Saccharibacillus brassicae: one gene and its partners. The protein of the gene in region 1 interacts with the protein of each later gene in a pairwise test. Links are inferred from orthologs where the notes say so. Each region holds a gene or a part of one and is shown on either strand. Other genes may lie near its edges.

Region 1 (7,794 bases):
TGGGCTTCGAGCCGCCGCGCTTCGGCCATATGACGCTGATCGTGGGCGACGACCACAAAAAGCTCAGCAAGCGCAACGAGTCGATCATCCAGTTCATTTCGCAGTACGAAGAACTCGGTTACCTGCCGGAAGCGCTGTTCAACTTCATCGCGCTGCTCGGCTGGTCCCCGGAAGGCGAAGAAGAGATCTTCACGCGCGAGCAGCTGATCTCGATCTTCGACGCCAAGCGGCTGTCCAAAAGCCCGGCCGTGTTCGATCCGAACAAACTGGCGCATATCGACAATCATTACATCAAACACGCGGACGCGCAGCGGATCGCCGACCTCGCCATTCCCCATCTGCAAAAAGCGGGGCTGCTGCCGGACGAGCTTGACGCCGACCGTCGGGACTGGGCGGAACGCCTGGTCGAGCTGTACCGCGAACAGATGAACGCCGCTTCCGACATCGTGGCGCTGTCCGAGATGTTCTTCCGCGACGAAGTGCACTTCGGCGACGAAGAGCGCGAAGTGCTGGCGGACGAAAAAGCGCCGGTGGCGCTGGGCGCTTTCCTGGCCAAAGTCGAAGCGTCCGACGAGTTCTCGCCGGAACGCATGGCCGCGCTGATCAAGGAAGTGCAAAAAGAGAACGGCATCAAAGGCAAGCAGCTGTTTATGCCGATCCGCGTCGCGCTGACCGGGCAGATGCACGGACGCGACCTCAACCGCACGATCTACCTGCTCGGCAAAGAACGCGTCATCGAGCGCCTGAAGGCGCAGACGGCCTAAACGCCGCACGATTCCGATTGTCAGACCGCGGCGATTCGTTTATAATGGCTAAACAACATCTATCCGATCACGCCTTTAATCGAATATTTCTATAGCGAAGAACAGGAGAAGTACGTCGTACGCCGAATCCCCCAGAGAGGACGGCCGAACGTTCCCTGCCCGTAGAGGCAGAGGACGCGGGCTGGGAACCGTCCGGAATCGGCAGACCGAAATGCGCCTGGGAGCTGCGGATTCGAAGCCCGTCTTTTTGCGAAGACGCGGTCTAGAGTCCGCCGGCCGGTCCCCGTTACGGGCTTTGAACGAGATGGACGCCGGTCGACGGCCGTCCAAGCAGAGTGGAACCGCGGTCTAACGCCTCTGCAGCATAATGCTGCCGGGGCGTTTTTATTTTGGGCAATGGAAGCGAGGAAGCGTAATGTTCAAATCGGTCAAGTCCGATATCCGTGCGGTATTCGACAACGATCCGGCGGCGAGAAGCATGTTTGAAGTCGTGTTCACCTACTCGGGCCTGCATGCGATTTGGGCGCACCGGGTAGCGCATAAGCTGTACAAGTGGCGGCGGTTCACGCTGGCGAGATTCGTGTCGCAGGGCAGCCGCTTTTTTACCGGAATCGAGATACATCCGGGCGCGACGATCGGACGCCGCCTGTTTATCGACCACGGCATGGGCGTCGTGATCGGCGAGACGTGCGAGATCGGCGACGACGTGGTCATCTATCAGGGCGTCACGCTCGGAGGCACGGGTAAAGAAAAAGGAAAGCGGCATCCGACGATCGGCAACAACGTCGTGGTCGGATCGGGCGCGAAAGTGCTCGGTTCCATCACGATCGGCGACCAGAGCAATATCGGTTCGAATTCCGTCGTCCTCAAGGAAGTGCCGCCGAACAGTACGGTCGTGGGCATTCCGGGGCAGATCGTCCGGCAGCACGGGCGCAAGGTCGACCGGCTGAACCACCAGATGCCGGACCCTTCGCACGACGCGATCTGCGAGCTTCGGCGCCAGATCGGGGAGCTGCAGCAGGAACTGGAACAGGTGCGGCGCGGCGGGTACGAAGAACGTCCGCGCGCGGCAGGCGGAGACAATCGGGAATAAGCAGCGAGAACGAGAGAGGAACGTGAATGGAATGACCCTGCAAATTTACAATACGATGACGAGAGAAAAAGAAAAGTTCGTGCCGGTGGAGCCGGATAAAGTGAACATGTACGTGTGCGGTCCGACCGTATACGACTATATCCATATCGGCAACGCGCGCCCCGTCATCTTTTTCGACGTGGTACGCGCTTATTTGGAAGATCGGGGCTATGCGGTCAATTACGTGGTCAACTTCACCGACGTGGACGACAAACTGATCCGCAAAGCGGAAGCGATGGACACGACCGTGCAGGAAGTGGCGGAGAAATTTATCGCGGCGTATTACGAAGACCTTGAAGGACTCGGCGTGGAAAAAGCGACCCTGAACCCCCGCGTGACGGAAAACATGGACGACATCGTCGCTTTTATCGGCGAACTGGTGGAGACCGGCCATGCTTATCCGAGCGGCGGCGACGTGTATTTCCGGACGTCCAGCTTCGAGGAATACGGCAAGCTGTCGCGCCAGAACCTCGACCAGCTGCAGTTCGGCATCCGGATCGAAGTCGACGCGCGCAAAGAAAACCAGGAAGACTTCGTGCTCTGGAAAGGCGTAAAGCCGGGCGAGATTTTCTGGGAAAGCCCGTGGGGACCGGGACGTCCGGGCTGGCATATCGAATGCTCGGCGATGGCCCGTCGTTATCTGGGCGATACGCTCGATATTCACGGCGGCGGACAGGATCTCCAGTTCCCGCACCACGAATGCGAGATCGCCCAATCCGAATGCCTGACCGGCCACCCGCTGTCCAATTACTGGATGCATAACGGCTACGTCAATATCGACAACGAGAAAATGTCCAAGTCGCTCGGCAACGGCATCACGGTGCAGGATCTGCGCGGCCGTTACAAAAAAGAAGCGCTGCGCTATTTCGTCCTCTCGACGCATTACCGCAACCCGCTCAACTTCAGCCAGGACAATATGCAGCAGGCGCTCAACAGCGTGGAGCGGATCGAGAACGCCGTCGCCGGCGTACATCACCGCCTCGGAGCGGCCACGGACGCTTCCGGAGGTGTCACGCCGACGCTGCGCGTCAAGCTGGACGCCGTGCTGAACGATTTTTACGCCAAAATGGACGACGATTTCAACACGCCGGATGCGGTGACCGCCCTGTTCGAATGGGTGAACGAAGCCAACCTCGTGCTGCGCGGCGAAGTGGCGCGCAAGGCCGACCTGGACGCGCTGCTTGAAGCATTCGCCAAGATGAACGCCGTGCTGCGCGTGGCGGCCGAACCGGGCGCCGAACTGCTGGACGAAGAGGTCGAAGCGCTGATCGCCGAACGCGTCGAAGCCCGCAAGACCAAAAACTGGAGCCGTTCCGACGAAATCCGCGACCTGCTGGCCGAACGCGGCATCGCGCTGGAAGACACGCCGCAGGGCATGAGATGGCGGAGAAAATAAGATGACCGGACACGACAGACAAGACGGAGCGGAGACGGGCGGGCCGGAACGGGAACTGCCGGAACAAGCGGCCCGTGCGGAGGAGCGGACGGACCTGCTGTTCGGCTTCCCGCCGTCCAAAGCGCCGGGACTGCTGCCGCCGATCGTGCTGGCCTATATCGGCGACGCGGTGTTCGAGGTCGCGATCCGGCAGTATCTGATCGGGCACACGAACCTGCGTCCGCACCACCTGCACCGCGAAGCGACGAAATGGGTCTCGGCCGGCGCGCAGGCCCGGATGCTGTTTCGCATCGAAGGGGAATTGACGGAAGAAGAAGCGGATATCGTCCGCCGCGGCCGCAACGCCAAGTCGGGCTCCATTCCGAAAAATGCCGACGCGCTCGACTACCGGCATGCGACGGCGCTGGAAAGCCTGGCCGGGTATTTGTATTACCGCGGTCAGGCCGGCCGATTGGAACAACTGATCCGCCTGGGGCTTGCGCCGGAGATCGAATCGGCGTCCGGCGGAGAGGCGGGCGGGTCCGAAGCGCCGGGAATGCCGGAATCGACAGAACCGCCCGAAGAGACATGAGACATCATCTTACAGAGCGGCGGCCGAACGCCGCCGGCGGAAGGGGAACGACAGCATGGAAGAAGAATTGATTGCCGGCAAGCACTCGGTCGCCGAGGCGCTCAGAGCCGGACGCAGCATCAACAAGATCTGGATCGCGGAGGGCACGCAGCAGAAGCAGATGCAGCCGATCCTGACGGAAGCGAAAAGCCGCGGCGTCGTCGTGCAGACCGCCGACAAGCGCAAGCTGGACACGCTCGTGCCGGGCATCCAGCACCAGGGCGTCGTCGCGCAGGCCGCGCCGTATATCTACGCGGAAGTGGAAGACCTGCTCGCCGCCGCGGCGGCCAAGGACGAAGATCCGTTCCTGCTCATTCTGGACGAGATCGAAGATCCGCATAATCTCGGTTCGATCCTGCGTACGGCCGACTGCACGGGCGTGCACGGCGTCATCATTCCGAAGCGCCGGTCGGCCCAGGTCAACGTCACGGTGTCCAAGACGAGTGCCGGCGCGGCGGAATACGTGCCGGTCGCGCGGGTGACGAACCTCGTGCAGACGATCGAGAAGCTCAAGGAGTCGGGCGTCTGGATCGCGGGTACCGACGTCCGGGCCGAAGGAGAGATCTACGACACGGATATTTTCAAAGGACCGCTCGCGATCGTGATCGGCAACGAAGGCGAAGGCATGGGCCGTCTCATTCGGGAGAAATGCGACGTGCTGATCAAGCTGCCGATGCAGGGCCGAATCAATTCGCTGAACGCTTCCGTTGCCGCAGGCGTCGTCATGTACGAAGTGCTGCGCCAGCGCGGCAGCAGAAAGTAGCGTGTAACGATGGCCGATTTGCGGGATGTGCTTCTGGTGGACGGCTACAACATGATCGGAGCCTGGCCCGACCTGGCTTCGCTGTCGCAAATCGACATGAATGAGGCGCGCGACCGCCTGCTCGAACGCTTGGCCGATTATCAGGCTTTCACGGGGCGGCGCGTCATCGCCGTGTTCGACGCTTACCGGGTACCGGGCAAAGGCCGGACGTTCGAGCAGGGACGGGTCGAAGTGTATTTTACCCGGGAAAAGGAAACCGCGGACGAAGCGGTGGAACGCTTTGCCGGGCAGTTTCGCAGAAAGCGGCGCGACGTGTACGTGGCTACGAGCGACTTCGTGGAGCAGAGCGTCGCGTTCGCGCAGGGCGCGCTGCGGATGCCGGCGCTCGAACTGCTCAGCGAAGTGGAGCAGAGCGAGCGCGAGATCAGCAAGCGGATCGCCGAACAGGCGCGGAGCGAAAGCCGCAATACGATTGACGGCAAACTGACGCCCGAGCAGCTGCGGCTGTTCGAACGCTGGCGCCGCGAATAGAAATCGCGGCACGGCGCGGAAGGAAGCGTTTTTTTGCAAGCGGTGACGCAAAAAGGAATTTTCCGGTATCCGCGCCCACTTTTAGGTGCCGCGCGGTTGACGTTGGAAGGTGACATAATATATACTGAGGCTAACTTTTACGACAGGCTCGAAACTTGCGCCGCGGCCGGAGGGATTGCTGGTGAGTGTAGATCTCAAAGACGTCATAGTTTCACCTTACGATTTCCAATGCGACGAAGAAGTCGTGGAGGCGTTTCGTGCCGGAGATAGCGAGGCACTGGAATATCTGATTAACAAGTACCGTAATTTCGTGCGCGCAAAAGCCCGGTCTTATTTCCTGATCGGAGCCGACCGCGAAGACATTATCCAGGAAGGCATGATCGGCCTGTACAAAGCGGTTCGCGATTTTCGCGGCGACAGGCTGGCTTCTTTCAAGGCGTTCGCCGAGATTTGCATTACGCGGCAGATCATTACGGCGATCAAGACGGCGACCCGGCAGAAGCATATTCCGCTGAATTCGTACGTGTCGCTGGACAAGCCGATTTACGAAGAAGACTCGGACCGGACGCTGCTCGACGTCATCTGCGTATCCCAGGTGTGCGATCCGGAAGAACTGATCATCAATCGGGAAGACTTCAATGGACTGGAACACAAGATGGCCGAGATTTTGAGCGAGCTCGAACGGCAGGTGCTTATGCTGTACCTGGACGGGCGCTCCTATCAGGAGATCGCCGTCGACCTGCGGAGACACGTGAAGTCGATCGACAACGCGCTGCAGCGGGTCAAGCGCAAGCTGGAACGGTATTTGGAAATTCGGGATCAGGTATAAGGCGTTCGTTTGCGATCTACATAGGCAGCAAGGCGGCCCGGCAGAGGGCGAAAAGGGAAGGCTCCGGGATCGGAGCCTTTTTTTGCGGGGACGAAAAGCATTGTCCTTTCAAGCTTTTTCGTTGACAGTATATACCGGCTATGCTAAAGTGTCTTAGGTAGGCCTAAAATCATGATTTTAGGCTCAATACGAGTTCTTCTTGATTGAAGGATATCTTCGGGAGGTGTACATCTATGCGGGTTATTATCACGTTGGCATGCACGCAGTGCAAGCAGCGCAATTATACAACGATGAAGAACAAACGTAATCACCCTGACCGCATGGAGATGAAGAAGTATTGCAAGTATTGTAACTCGCAAACTCCTCATCGTGAGACCAGATAGTTTGTTGGAGGTGTCGTCGGCGTGAAAAAGAGCTTCAAGTCTATGTTTTCCTTTTTCTCCGAAAGCTGGGCTGAACTTAAAAAGGTTCGCTGGCCCAATCGCAAAGAACTGACCAATTACACGCTTGTTGTTTTGGGCACGATTGTTGTGATGGCTGTATTCTTTTGGGTAATCGACATTGGACTCTCCTATGCGATTGAAGCGATAATTTAAGGAAGGGCCTGTAGGTGGCTTGATATGGAAAAAAGATGGTACGTCGTTCATACCTATTCCGGGTATGAGAACAAAGTCAAAGCCAATTTGGAAAAGCGCGTAGAATCGATGGGCATGGAAGACAAGATTTTCCGGGTTCTTGTTCCGATGGAAGAAGAAATAGTCGACAAAGACGGCAAGAAAAAAACCGTCATGCGTAAAGTCTATCCGGGTTATGTCTTGGTGGAAATGATCCAGACCGATGATTCTTGGTACGTTGTTCGCAACACGCCGGGCGTCACCGGGTTTGTAGGTTCGACGGGTTCCGGTTCCAAGCCGACAGCCCTGCTTCCGGAAGAGGTAGAACAAATTCTGAAGCACATGGGCATGTCCGAGCCGAAACCGAAGATCGAATTCGATCTGAAGGAATCCGTGCGCATCAAAGTGGGGCCTTTTGCGAACTTTGTCGGAACAGTGGAAGAAATTCTGCTGGAGAAGAGCAAGCTCAAGGTACACGTCAACATGTTCGGGCGGGAAACGCCGCTTGAATTGGATTACACGCAAGTCGAGAAGATTTAACTAAGCGCAAGGAGGTGTTTCTCAATGGCAAAGAAAGTCATTAAAATGGTGAAACTTCAAATTCCTGCAGGTAAAGCTAACCCGGCGCCTCCAGTAGGTCCAGCACTGGGTCAAGCAGGTGTGAACATCATGGCATTCTGTAAAGAATTCAATGCTCGCACAGCCGACCAGGCAGGTCTGATCATTCCGGTCGAGATCTCCGTATTTGAAGACCGTTCTTTCACTTTCATCACGAAAACTCCGCCGGCTGCAGTTCTGCTGCGTGTCGCTGCGAAGATCGAGAAGGGTTCGGGCGAACCGAACAAGAAGAAAGTGGCTACCGTTAACCGCGATACCGTTCGTCAAATCGCCGAACAAAAAATGCCTGACCTTAACGCAGCGAGCGTAGAGTCCGCTATGCGTATGGTTGAAGGTACAGCCCGCAGCATGGGCATCACGATCCAAGACTAGTTCTTGAACTATCGTTCCAAAGCCGAGCCCCAAGGCAGTGCGGCATATGTGGGAGGGTAACCCGCTAACACCACAAAGGAGGAATACACAATGGCTAAACACGGTAAAAAATACGTAGAAGCTGCTAAGCTGTTCGACAGCGAAACAGTTTACGAACCAGCCGAA
Region 2 (6,156 bases), 2.2 Mb from region 1 along the record:
CCTACTCGCTCGGCATGCGCCAGCGGCTCGGCGTCGCGCAGGCCATTCTGCATCGCCCCAAGCTGCTGATCCTCGACGAGCCGACGAACGGACTCGATCCGCAGGGCATCCGCGAGCTGCGCGATTATTTGCGCGAGCTGACGCGCGTCGACGGCACGACCGTATTCGTATCGAGCCATCTGCTCAGCGAAATGGAGCTGATGTGCGATACGGTGGCGATCATTCAGGCCGGACGGCTGATCGACGTGCACGGGCTGCACGGCGAGGCGGACGCCGACGCGACGCTCGAAACGATGTTCGATGTCGGCGAACGGATCGAAGAAGCGCTGTCGCTGCTCGGCGGCGGCGAGATCCGCGACAGGCAGCTGGTCGTGCGCACGAACCGGCAGGGCATCGCGGAGATCAATCTTCGCTTCGTACAGGCGGGCATACCGGTCTACGGCATTCGCGCGCTGACCCGTACGCTGGAAGATCAATTCCTGGAGATGACGGGAGGCGGACCGATTGTCTAACTTTTTCAAGCTGGTACATAACGAAAATATTAAAATCCACGCGAGGACGCGGACCTGGATCATGCTCGGCGTCATCGGGCTGGTCGGCCTGCTGATGCCGGTGCTGTTTCGGTACGTCAGCGAAAATATCGGATTGTGGAGTTCGATGAACGCGCTGCTGCAGTTCTGGTTCCTGCCGACGGTGTTCACGATCGCCGTGGCCGCGGATACGGTCGCCGGCGAATTTTCGCGCGGCACGATCAAGCTGCTGCTGATTCGCCCGTGGAGCCGCGTCAAGATTCTGCTGTCCAAATACGTCGCGGTGCTGCTGTTCATGCTTACCTTGTACGCGCTGCTGTTCGGGCTCGGACTCGGGATGTCGGCGCTGCTGTTCGGCACTTCGACCGGCACGACGGACGTGCTGGGCGAACTGATGGGCAGTATATCCGACTACTTCTGGTGGGCGCTGCTGTACCGGATCGTCGACTGCCTGATCTATGTCACGATGGCATTCATGTTCTCGGCCGTGTTCCGCAGCAATTCGCTGTCGGTGGCGCTGACGATCATCCTGCTGTTCATGGGCGGGCTGATCACGCTGCTGATCGATCCGGCCAAATACGAGATCGGCCGCTATCTGCTGTTCGCGAACCTCAATCTGAGTCAGTACATCAGTGCGGAGACCGGCGCTTACGGCGTGTCGTCGCTCGGATTTTCGCTGGCGGTGCTGGCCGTCTATTACGTCGTCTTCCTGGCGTTGACCTTCTGGATTTTCCGCAAAAGGGACGTCGCGGCGTAACCGGCGGCGCTTCGGCGCCTGAACGGGAGCCGGCAGTCCCTCAGGCACTCGGCCCGTTTTCGTTTCCGCTTCGGCGGGGCCGGAAACGGGTTTTGATTTGCCCGGATTCGGGAAGCGGCAGGGTGCCCTCGGCGAAACATTTGCGTTATAATGGAGAGATCAACGAACCGGACCGCTCGCGGGAGCTTCGTGCCGGTGAGGAAATGAAGGTGGAACGAAGCGTGGAGGCATACGAAACATACAGCAGGACATGGATCTCGCGCGGCGAAGCCGATACGGCGCGGTTGGCCGGCTATTTTGCCGCGCTGGCGCAGCCCGGAACGGTCATTGCGCTGGACGGCGATCTGGGAGCGGGCAAAACGAAGTTTTCGCAGGGGTTTGCCGCTGCGCTTGGCGTGCGGGGCATCGTGAACAGTCCGACGTTTACGCTGATCAAGGAGTACGAAGGCCGGCTGCCGCTATACCATATGGACGTCTACCGGATTACGCAAGATGAAGCCGAAGACCTGGGGCTGGACGAATATTTCGAAGGCCGCGGCGTATCGCTCGTGGAATGGGCTTCGATCATTCCTGACCTGCTTCCGGCGGGCCGGCTGAATCTGCATATCGAACATGCGGGCGGAGAAGGCCGCCTCGTGACATGCGAAGGCATCGGCGCGCCGTATGCGGCATGGGTCGAGAACCTGCCGGAACCGGGCGTGCTCGAATAGTCGAACAATTCCGAATGACCGAATAAGCCTGAATAATCGAACAGGGATGGAGATATTGCAGATGGAAAACAATAACGGGGCGCAGGGCCGGGTGTTGGCGCTCGATACGTCGAGCGCTTCCCAGGCCGTTGCGGTACTCGAAGGACAAGACATACGGTTCGAAAGCAGCAGCCTGGCCGAACGCAACCATTCGGTCAATCTGCTGCCGAAGATCGAACGCGCGCTGCGGGAGTCCGGCACGGACAAGCGGGCGCTTGCGGGTATCGCCGTCGGCATCGGACCGGGCTCGTATACGGGCGTGCGGATCGCCGTCACGACGGCGAAGACGCTGGCGTGGGCGCTGAAGCTGCCGGTCGCGGCCGTATCAAGCCTGGAAGCACAGGCTTGCTCCGGACTGGAAGCCGCCGCTCCGCAGGGGCGGAGCTGGATCGTGCCGCTCGTCGATGCGCGGCGCGGCCAGGCGTATACGGCGCTGTTCGAAGCGGCCGGCCCGATCGGCGCGGCGCCAGAAGGGCAAGAGGCGCAGCCGCTGACCCGGCTGGCCGACGACGCCATATTGATGGTGGACGACTGGACGGCGCGGTTGGCCGAACGATGGAATGCGCTGCCGATCGGCGAACGCCCGGAATACGTGCTGTTCACCGGCGAAACGGACAAGCACGGTGAGACGGTGCGCAGCCTGGCCGGGTTGACCGGCCTGGCAGCGGAGCGGGTGCTGCTGCAGGATTGCACGGCCGAAGCCCGCTGGATCGGGCGGATCGGCACGCGCAAGCTGGAGAGCGGCGACACGGTAGACGCGCATGCGCTGCTGCCGAATTACACGCAGGTCACGGAAGCGGAAGCGAATCTGCTGCGCAGCCGACCATAACGCAGGCCGAATGGAACAGAGAAAGGGGACCCGCGCAGCATGCAGCATAGAGAAATCGAATCTTCGTCGTCTTCGAACGAGCCGTCCGTACATTTTCGGACGATGCGGCTCGAAGACATCCCGGACGTGATGGTGATCGAACATGAATCTTTTTCGCTGCCGTGGACGGAACAGGCGTTTCGCAGCGAGATGACGCTCAATCATTTTGCCCGCTACCTGATCATGGAAGTGGACGGCGAAGCGGCCGGTTACGCCGGCATGTGGACGGTTATGGATGAGGCGCATATTACGAATATCGCGGTGCGCACGGCGTACCGCGGACGCAAGTTGGGCGAGCGGCTGCTGGACGAACTGCTCGGCATGGCCGAGTCGCTCGGTCTGGAGCGGGCGACGCTCGAAGTGCGGGTCAGCAACGACGTGGCCCGCAAACTGTACGTCAAAACGGGGTTCCGCGAAGTCGGAATCCGCAAAGGGTATTATTCCGACAACAACGAAGACGCCGTCATCATGTGGATCGGCCTGCAGGGGCGCTCCGGCGCGGCAGGGCATACGGAAGGAAGCGTGTAACAGGCATGGATAACGTAGCAGAACAGCAAACAGGGCGGGCAGGCACGTACATTCTCGCGGTCGAGACAAGCTGCGACGAGACGTCGGTCGCCATCGTCAGGGACGGCCGCGACGTGCTGGTCAATCTCGTGGCCAGCCAGATCGAGACGCACAAAGCGTTCGGCGGCGTCGTGCCCGAAGTGGCTTCGCGCCAGCATGTGGAATGCATCACGCGGCTGATGGAGCAGGCGATCGCGGAGTCCGGGCTTGAGCCGGACGAATTGTCGGCGATCGCCGTTACGGAAGGGCCGGGACTCGTCGGCGCGCTGCTCGTCGGCATCATGGCGGCCAAAGCGCTGGCGTTCGCGCTGGACAAGCCGCTGATCGGCACGCACCATATCGCGGGGCATATCTATGCCAACCGGTTGACGGACGAGATTCAATATCCGGCGATCGCGTTGGTCGTCTCGGGCGGGCATACCGAGATCGTCCGCATGGAGAGCGAAGGCCGGTTCGAAGTGGTCGGGCAGACGCGCGACGACGCGGTGGGCGAAGCGTACGACAAAGTCGCGCGTTCGCTCGGATTTCCGTATCCGGGCGGACCGCACGTCGACCGGGCGGCGCAGGCTTCGGACACGGCAGCCGCGCTGCCGCGCGTCTGGCTGGAAGAAGGCTCGTACGATTTCAGCCTCAGCGGATTGAAGTCCGCCGTGCTGAACCTGGTCAACCAGAGCCGGATGAAAGGCGAGGAGATCGATCAAGGCGCAATCGCGCGCGGGTTCCAGGAATCCGTCGTCGAAGTGCTCGTCGCCAAAGCGGTGCGCGCCGCGCACCAATTCGGCGCGAAGCAGCTGCTGCTGTGCGGCGGCGTTGCCGCGAACGGCGGCCTGCGCCGCGAGCTGACGGCGCGCTGCGAGGCGGAAGGGATTCCGCTCGCGATTCCGCCGATGCGATACTGCACCGACAACGCCGCGATGATCGGAGCCGCCGCTTACGTGAAGTGGACCCGCGGCGAACTGAGCGATTTGTTCATCAAAGGCGAACCCGGCATGTCACTGGAACAATGGTCGGTCACGGAGTAATCCGTTTGCCGGCCGCCACGAAGCGGAGGCTTGCCCGCTTCGCCTCCCAATCAAGGTCTCTTCCCCGGCGGAAGAGGCCTTTTTGTGTAAACGGTCATCGTCATTCGCAAGTGTGCCGTATCCGCCGTTAACACAGGCTTTACTCCCCGTTGTCAATCCCTGCATAAACTTATCCACATATCCCCTTCCGTTTGTGGGTAAGTGCTGCAATCCCGCGCCAAATGCCTGCTTCGATTTTTATGCAAAAGGGGATATGTTTTTCAAAACGGAAGGTCGTAATCTGTGGATAATGTGGACGAAAAAGTGGATAAAATTGGTTTGGAGCGAAAATAGGCGGTATAAAAGCAAAAAACCGACCCTGAGGGCCGGTTCAATTCGTAATTCATACCTGTTTCTGTGGATAACACGGTGGATAACAGGGATAAGCGAAAAATCGTATTGACAAAAAAATTATTCCGCCGCGAGCGTTTCCCATTCTTCGTAAGCGGCAGCGAGCTGCGTTTTGTGGGTATCGATCTGCGTCTGACGTTCTTGAATAGCCATGTAATCTTCGTAAATTTCTGGAAGTGTCAACTCCAGTTCAAGGGCGGCTACGGCGCTCTCCAGTTCCGCGATCAGCGTCTCCAGCTGTTCCATGCGGCGCTGCCGGGCACGTTCTTCGCGCTTGGCCTGCTTGCTCTCCTCGAACACGGCCTGCGTGTTTTTGGACTCGTCGGCTTCGCTGGCCTGGGCGGCCGCGGACTTGCTTTTCCCGCCGAACAGCGCCGCTTCCTGGGCAATCTCTTCGAGCTCCTGCTTTTTGTCGACATAGTCGTCGTAGTTGCCGAGGTAGCTGGTCACGCCGTTTGCGCTCAGTTCGATCACGCGTTCGGCCATCTTATTCAGGAAGTAACGGTCGTGCGAGATGAACAACAGCGTGCCGTCAAAATCGATCAGGGCGGACTCCAGCACTTCTTTGCTGTACAGGTCCAAATGGTTGGTCGGTTCGTCGAGTACGAGCGTGTTCGCTTCGAGCAGCATCAGCTTGGCCAGCGAGACGCGCGCTTTTTCCCCGCCGCTGAGCGCCGAGATACGCTTGAGCACGTCTTCGCCGCTGAACAGGAAACTGCCGAGCACGGTGCGAATCCGCGCTTCTTCCATATGCGGATACGTGCCCCACAGTTCTTCGAGCACCGTATTTTGCGGATTGAGCGTGTCCTGCTCCTGGTCGTAGTAGCCGATCTGGACTTTGGCGCCCCACGTAATCCGGCCTTCGTCCGGCTTGAGCCGGCCGATCAGCGCTTTGAGCAGGGTCGACTTGCCGACGCCGTTCGGCCCGATCAGCGCGACCGTCTCGCCGCGGCTGAGCGCGAACGACGTCTGCCGGAACAGCTTGTCGCCGTCGTCATAGGACGCGGACAAGCCGTCCACGTGCAGCACGTCCTTGCCGGACGAATATGCCGATTGGAACGAGAAGTTGGCGCGTTTGAGATCGCCGGCCGGCCGGTCGAGCCGATCCATTTTTTCCAGCGCTTTGCGCCGGCTCTGGGCCCGCTTCGTCGTGGAAGCGCGGACGATGTTTTGCTGAATGAAAGTTTCCATCTTCGCGATCTCGCCCTGCTGCTTCTCGAACTGCTTGAGGTCCGCTTCGTACTCGGCCGCTTTGAGCTCGGTATACCGGCTG
Region 3 (6,254 bases), 1.4 Mb from region 1 along the record:
ATCGGCCGATTCAAGCGATCGATTGTGGCGGCTCGGCGCGTCGGCGTTGAGAGGCTTTCTCCCAAAACGGGTACTAAAACGTAAGGCAGCCGCGCATGACGAACACATACTGCAGCACGCAAGACCAAGATCCGCTTCCGATACGTTCGATATTCGTTCGACGGAAGGGTCTTCAAATCTTCGGCCGCCCGGCGGCCGCACGAAAGGACGGAATATACAGTGGAATTGATGAAAGTATTGGTACTTGGAGCGGAGGGCCAGATGGGCCGCCGCCTCGTTACGGAAGCGCTCTACCGCAAATGCGAGGTCATCGTGCTGATGCGCGAACCGGCCCTGCTGGGCCAGGAACATGCGGCGCTTGAAGTACGCGCAGGAGATCTGCTCGCTCCCGGCGCGATCGCTTCGGCGGCCGCGGGCTGCGACGCGATCCTGAGCGCGTTCGGTTCGGAGCCGGGCGAAGCGCCCCTGCTGCCCGAAGCGATGCGCTTGACGATCGAAGGAGCACAGGCCGCAGGCGTTGACCGGCTGATCGTCGTCGGCGGATCGGGCACGCTGCTGACCGCGCCGGGCGTCCGGCTGATGGACGGTCCGGACTATCCGGAAGAGCTGCTTCCGCTGGCGCAGGCCCATGCCGACGCGTACGAAGTGTTGGCGCAGAGCGAGCTGGAATGGACGTACGCGAGCCCGGCCGCCTGGATCGAACCGGGACGCCGGACCGGCAATTTCCGTGTCGGCATGTCGCTGCTCGTGACCGACGACGAAGGACACAGCCGGATCAGCGTGGAAGATTTTGCCGCGGCCGTCATCGACGAACTCGACGATCCGAACTTTATCCGTGCGCGCTTCACGGTCGCTTACTGAACCGAACGCGGATCGAGCTTTCGCGGGCGCAGCCCGCATCTTCGGGACGTAAGTCTTTTTATGATGAAAAAGAACCCGGAATCGCCGCTCCACCGAGCGTCTCCGAATCACCGCAATCGTAACCGCGAAAGGGGAACAGGCTGACCATGCTAATCGTAACCTCGCAGCAGATGAAGGCGATCGACCGCTACACGATCGACGAATTGGGCATTCCGTCGATGGCGCTGATGGAATCCGCGGGCCGCGCGGTGGCCGAAGAAGTGCTTCAATGGTGCCGGGACAGCCGCACGCCAGCCGGACCCGGCACGGTGAACGCCACGGGCGCCGGTACCCGTCCGGACGGTTCGCCCAAGCGCGGAGTAACCTCGACGAGTCCCGTGTACGAGGACGCTTTGATCGCTCCGTTCGACGGGTCGGAGCGTGAACACTGGCTCGTCCTGACAGGCAAAGGCAATAACGGAGGCGACGGACTGGCCGCCGCGCGTTACCTGCAGGATGCCGGCGTCCGCGTCTCGATCCTGTGCGCCGAGAGCCCGGAGCGCTTCTCCGCAGAAGCGGCGGCCCAGTTCGCCGCGGCCCGGCGCTCCGGCATTGCCGCCGTCGAGACGCCGGATGATCCCGCCGAATTCGACTTCCGCCCGTATACGGGCCTTGTCGATGCGCTGCTCGGCGTCGGCGCGAGCGGAGAGCCGCGCGAACCTTACGCTTCGCTGATCCGGGCCGCGAACGACAGCGGCCTGCCGATCGTCGCGGCCGACGTGCCGAGCGGCCTGAACGCCGATACGGGACAGACCGCGGAGGCTTGTATCCGCGCTGTGCGCACAGTCTGCATCGCCTTCTTGAAGGCGGGGCTGGCGCAGTATCCCGGCGCCGCAGCCGCCGGCGAAGTCCGCGTGCGCGCGGTCGGCATTCCGCGGCTGGCCGCCGGGCGGATCGAACAACCGCCGAACGCGCATCTGATTACCGAGCGTTCGCTGCGCGAAACGCTTGGCGTCGACACGTCCAGGCGGCGTGCCGAAGACAGCCACAAAGGCACCTACGGCCATGTGCTCGTCGTCGGCGGAAGCCGCCTGATGAGCGGCGCGGGCTTCATGGCTTCCCGCGCCGCGCTGCGGATCGGCAGCGGCCTGGTCACGTGGGCGCTGCCGCAGGCGCTGCTGCCGGACATCGTCGGCCACGTGCCGGAGCTGATGGTCGCCGAAGCTTCGGCCGGGGACGGCTGGAACCGGGCTTCCGCCGGCACGATCCTGAAGCTGGCCGAGCGGATGGACGCGCTGGCGATCGGTCCCGGACTTGGCCGTTTCGACGGCGACGTCGACTGGCTCAAAGAGCTGTGGACCGGCTCCGACGTGCCGCTCGTGCTCGACGCGGACGGGCTGAACATTTTGGCCGACGCCGGAGACGCTGTCCACGGCTGGGGCCGCCGCGACAATGTCGTGCTGACGCCGCATCCGGGCGAGATGGGCCGCCTGCTCGGCGTGCCGACCGCCGAACTTCAGCGGGACCGGATCGGCGCGGCCAGCCGGTACGCCGTCGATCGCGGCGTCACGCTCGTCCTCAAAGGCGCCCGCACCCTCGTCGCCGCGCCGGACGGCGCCGTGTTCGTCAATACGACCGGGCATCCGGGCATGTCGACCGGAGGCACCGGGGACGTGCTGACCGGCGCGATCTCCGGCCTGATCGCCCAAGGCTTGTCCCCGCTGCAGGCCGCGTCGTTCGGCGTCTACCTGCACGGCCGCGCCGGCGAACGCGCCGCCGAGCGACGCGAGCATCCCGCGTCGCTGCTCGCCGGCGACGTGATCGAAGCGCTGTAGGGACGCGAGCCTCTTGCGTTCGGTGCGCCCGCACCCCAGCCATTCCCTATCCAAATAGCGATTGAGGCACGCCAGCGCCAGCGCGCCTGTTTTAACGGAACGGGAAGACGCTTGGCGGCGGATTTGGGTCTTCTGGAATGTTCAACGGGCACAGGCGCCGCTTAACGACGGATCGCCCTGTTTTTCCGGCCCAATCCCCGTCTTTACGCCGGTTAAGCGTCGGTACGATCCTTTATCAGGCGAATGTGCGCCAAAAAAGAGGCTCTAACGGATATACAATCCGTTAGAGCCTCTTTGCTTTTCGCGGCGGCGTCTTATCGCCCGTTCATCTTAGAAGAAGCGCCTGATCGAATGCCCCGCAAAGTGCAGCGCAGCCGTTTTAATTGCGTAGGAACACTTATTTTGCCCAAAAATCCGTCCGGAAAATAAATAACTGCGCAGATCCACTTATTTTGCGAAAAAAAGACATTTTCGATCTCCGTGCGAAGAAATAGCTGTTCTCACGCAGCTATTCCGCCCCGCACGGGCAAGCAGAGGCCATTTAAGTGTCCTCAGGACGTTATTTCATGGATGAGCGGACAGGCGGATGATGAGGGCTCCGTATGGCTTTTGGCCGATACGCCCGCCACGCAATTCGCAGACCTGCAGGGCGTCGGGATGCAAGGGATCAGGCGACGGTAAGAGCGAAATGTAGGCCACGGGCGTATCCACACCAACACTCCAAGTCTGATTCCGCTGTAGGCATCCCCAACCTAAGAATCCCTGCACGAATCCCTATTGAGCCTACCCCGATCCCGCATCTCCGCTCCCACGAATCCATCCCACGAATCCATCCCACGAATCTATCCCGCGAATCTCTACACCAATCCCAATCCCGCCTCCGCACTCAACCGCACTTCTCCCGCCTTCACCCGCAGACCCCGGCACTCACACCCGGAAAGTCGATACCGACATATGCAGTTGGTCCGCGAGCTGGGCGAGCGCATGGGAAGACGTGGCGGTTTGCTCGCTGGCCGCGGCCGACTCTTCGCTGGCGATCGTGATGCCGGTGAGCGTCTGCATGACTTCGTTCGTCTGGGCAGCCTGTTCTTCGCTGGCCGCGGCGATGCCGTTGACTTTGAGCGAAGTATTGCCGACCCGGTCGATGATCTCGTTAAACGCGCGGCCCGAATCGTTCGCATGCTGGAGATTCGTGTTGACGGCCGTGACGCTGCGTTCGATATTGAGCTGCATGGAGCGGATAATGGACGTAATCTCTTTGGTCGCGTCGCCGCTGCGTTCCGCCAGACGGCGCACTTCGTCCGCAACCACGGCAAAGCCGAGGCCCGACTCGCCGGCCCGGGCCGCTTCGATCGCGGCGTTCAGGGCGAGCAGGTTCGTCTGGGCGGAAATATCGTCGATCACGCCGATAATATCGCCGATTTTCGTGGAATGTTCTTCAAGTTTGCCGACCTGCTGCGTGACGTCTTCCATACTTTGCAGGGCAAGCTGCAGCGTTTCGCCGCCGGAATGGGCCATTTCCACCGTCGCGTTCGACAGTTCCGCCGCACCTTCCGCGCCTTTGGCCACGTCGTCGATCGCCGTTGCCATGTCTTTGAACAGTTCGTTAATCGAGCGGGCGGATTGCAGCTGCACGGACGTGCCGCCGGCGATCTGCTGCGTGCTGGCCGAGATTTGCTGCGACGAAGCGGCTACGCTTTGCGCGGAATCCTGAATGCCGCCGATCAGGCTGGACAGCGTGTCGACCATTTTATTGACGGATTGGGACAGTTCGCCGACTTCGTCTTTGGCCGCGTACTCGTATTTCTCCCGCAGGTCGCCGTCGGCGATTTTGCGCAGGACGCCGCCGATCCGCTTGATCGGGCTGCTGATCATGGCCGTCACGAGCAGGACGAGCAGGACGCCGAAGACGAGCGCGGCGGCGATAACGATCATCGTCCACAGCGAAGCTTTCGAGACGTCGCCCTGGGAAGAAGTATCGGTCGCGGTCGCCTGCTGTTCGTTGATTTTGCCGAGCTTTTCGATCGATTCGTACAGCTTTTGGCTGGTCGGTCCGACCTCATCGGTGACGTATTTTTGGAAAACGGCATTGGTCGAAGTCTCGGCCAATTTGACCGCGTTGGCGTACAGTTCCTGATATTCGGCCCACTGCGCGTCAAATTCGGCGAGCAGCAGCGTTTCTTCCGGGGTAAGCGGGCTGAGGCGATAATCGTTCATGTTGGCCGTTACTTGTTCGCTCAGCGGAGCGATCGTGTCGGCGATTTCTTTCTTCTGGGCCTGAGTGTCGGCGATCGCGATATCCCGGGACGTGACGCGAAGCTTGAGCAGCGACGTTTCGGTATTCGCCAGCTTGCGCAGCGGAATCATGTTGTCGCTGTACAGTTCGTTCAGGTTCGTTTTCATCATATTGATATTGGACAGTCCGTACAGGCCGACGCCGGCGGTCAAGAGGGTCAGGGTCATGACGACAATCATTAACTTGGTAAAAATTTTCCGATTTCTGAACCAACGCATGTCCAATCACTCCGTTTTATCGTATTGGGGCCATCCGGCACGTCTGCTTCTGCTGCCCGGGTTTTTTTCGTTTGACTTGATATATGTATTTGTCGTCAGAGGAGAACTGCTTTTTGAGACCTAAACCATATAAATGTAAAAAAATATATTTTGTGCATATCAGAATCCAGTTGGCGGGCAGGCAAAAAAAGACCGTCGTTCCCGGAAGAACGACGGTCAGTTTCACGCGCTTTACGACTGGTTTTCGACATTTTTCGTCATCGGATCAGGCAGCGCCGGAGCGGGAGCGGCCAGGCATTCGCGGCCGCCCATATACGGGCGAAGCGCCGGCGGCAGGTAGATCGAGCCGTCTGCGCGCTGATGGTTTTCCAGCAGCGGAATAAGCAGGCGGGGGACGGCGGCGGCCGTGTTGTTCAGCGTATGGCAGTAACGAAGTTTGCCGTCTTCGCCCCGGTAGCGCAGCCCGGCTCGCCGGGCCTGGAAGTCGCCGACGTTCGACGCCGAATGCGTCTCGCCGTAAGCGCCGCGGCTCGGCATCCACGTCTCGATATCGTACTGCTTGTAATTTTTCTGCGACATGTCCCCGATGCAGACGGCGACTTTGCGGTACGGCAGTTCAAGCAGGCGCAGCAGGTCTTCCGCATTGCGCGTAATGTCCTGCAGCAGGCGCTCCGCTTCGGCTTCTTCGCCGCGGCAGATGACGATTTGCTCGACTTTGGCGAATTGATGCACGCGGTACAAGCCGCGGGTATCGCGTCCGGCCGAGCCGACTTCGCTGCGGAAGCAGGTCGAGATGCCGGCCACGCGGATCGGCTGCTCCACGTCGAGAATCTCGTCTGCGAAGTAGGCGATCAGCGGCACTTCCGACGTGCCGACGAGCCAGGCGTCTTGTCCTTCGATCTTGTACGCCTGATCCTGCCCGGTCGGGAAAAATCCGGTGTCCCGCATCGCTTTGGTCCGCACCATCAGCGGAACGTCCATGCCGGTGAAGCCGCGCTCTTCGAGCAGGTCGAGCGCCAGCTGCTGCACCGCACGCTGAAGGCGCAGGCCGTCGCCGGTCAGGAA

Evidence for each region. Proteins that work in one complex are often made in the same cells at the same time.
Region 2: the proteins of rlmB (region 1) and tsaE interact in binary tests that used the Escherichia coli proteins (3 or more experiments, as listed by UniProt). The link is inferred for Saccharibacillus brassicae from one-to-one orthologs.
Region 3: the proteins of rlmB (region 1) and FFV09_RS13455 interact in binary tests that used the Escherichia coli proteins (3 or more experiments, as listed by UniProt). The link is inferred for Saccharibacillus brassicae from one-to-one orthologs.

What each region holds. Positions count from the first base shown.
Region 1 is NZ_CP041217.1:1,828,342-1,836,135, reverse strand. What follows is about bases 3,017-5,791. They hold rlmB (23S rRNA (guanosine(2251)-2'-O)-methyltransferase RlmB), read left to right. Parts: upstream 3,017-3,918; coding sequence 3,919-4,665; downstream 4,666-5,791. Other genes in these bases: sigH (RNA polymerase sporulation sigma factor SigH), read left to right, coding at 5,378-5,791; FFV09_RS07790 (NYN domain-containing protein), read left to right, coding at 4,675-5,196; FFV09_RS07800 (Mini-ribonuclease 3), read left to right, coding at 3,294-3,863; cysS (cysteine--tRNA ligase), read left to right, coding at 3,017-3,292. In the rest of the region: gltX (glutamate--tRNA ligase), read left to right, coding at 1-764; cysE (serine O-acetyltransferase), read left to right, coding at 1,180-1,857; more of cysS, read left to right, coding at 1,889-3,016; more of sigH, read left to right, coding at 5,792-6,025; rpmG (50S ribosomal protein L33), read left to right, coding at 6,259-6,408; preprotein translocase subunit SecE, read left to right, coding at 6,430-6,621; transcription termination/antitermination protein NusG, read left to right, coding at 6,646-7,179; rplK (50S ribosomal protein L11), read left to right, coding at 7,204-7,629; rplA (50S ribosomal protein L1), read left to right, coding at 7,720-7,794. UniProt on the Escherichia coli protein: Specifically methylates the ribose of guanosine 2251 in 23S rRNA.
Region 2 is NZ_CP041217.1:4,020,409-4,026,564, forward strand. The notes cover bases 370-3,243. They hold tsaE (tRNA (adenosine(37)-N6)-threonylcarbamoyltransferase complex ATPase subunit type 1 TsaE), read left to right. Parts: upstream 370-1,490; coding sequence 1,491-1,997; downstream 1,998-3,243. Other genes in these bases: FFV09_RS16620 (ABC transporter ATP-binding protein), read left to right, coding at 370-512; FFV09_RS16625 (ABC transporter permease), read left to right, coding at 505-1,287; tsaB (tRNA (adenosine(37)-N6)-threonylcarbamoyltransferase complex dimerization subunit type 1 TsaB), read left to right, coding at 2,059-2,865; rimI (ribosomal protein S18-alanine N-acetyltransferase), read left to right, coding at 2,905-3,243. Outside these bases: more of FFV09_RS16620, read left to right, coding at 1-369; more of rimI, read left to right, coding at 3,244-3,432; tRNA (adenosine(37)-N6)-threonylcarbamoyltransferase complex transferase subunit TsaD, read left to right, coding at 3,438-4,493; FFV09_RS16650 (ABC transporter ATP-binding protein), read right to left, coding at 4,944-6,156. UniProt on the Escherichia coli protein: Required for the formation of a threonylcarbamoyl group on adenosine at position 37 (t(6)A37) in tRNAs that read codons beginning with adenine.
Region 3 is NZ_CP041217.1:3,240,849-3,247,102, forward strand. What follows is about bases 370-3,341. They hold FFV09_RS13455 (NAD(P)H-hydrate dehydratase), read left to right. Parts: upstream 370-1,007; coding sequence 1,008-2,675; downstream 2,676-3,341. Other genes in these bases: FFV09_RS13450 (NAD(P)-dependent oxidoreductase), read left to right, coding at 370-861. Also shown: more of FFV09_RS13450, read left to right, coding at 229-369; FFV09_RS13460 (methyl-accepting chemotaxis protein), read right to left, coding at 3,603-5,189; serS (serine--tRNA ligase), read right to left, coding at 5,421-6,254. UniProt on the Escherichia coli protein: Bifunctional enzyme that catalyzes the epimerization of the S- and R-forms of NAD(P)HX and the dehydration of the S-form of NAD(P)HX at the expense of ADP, which is converted to AMP.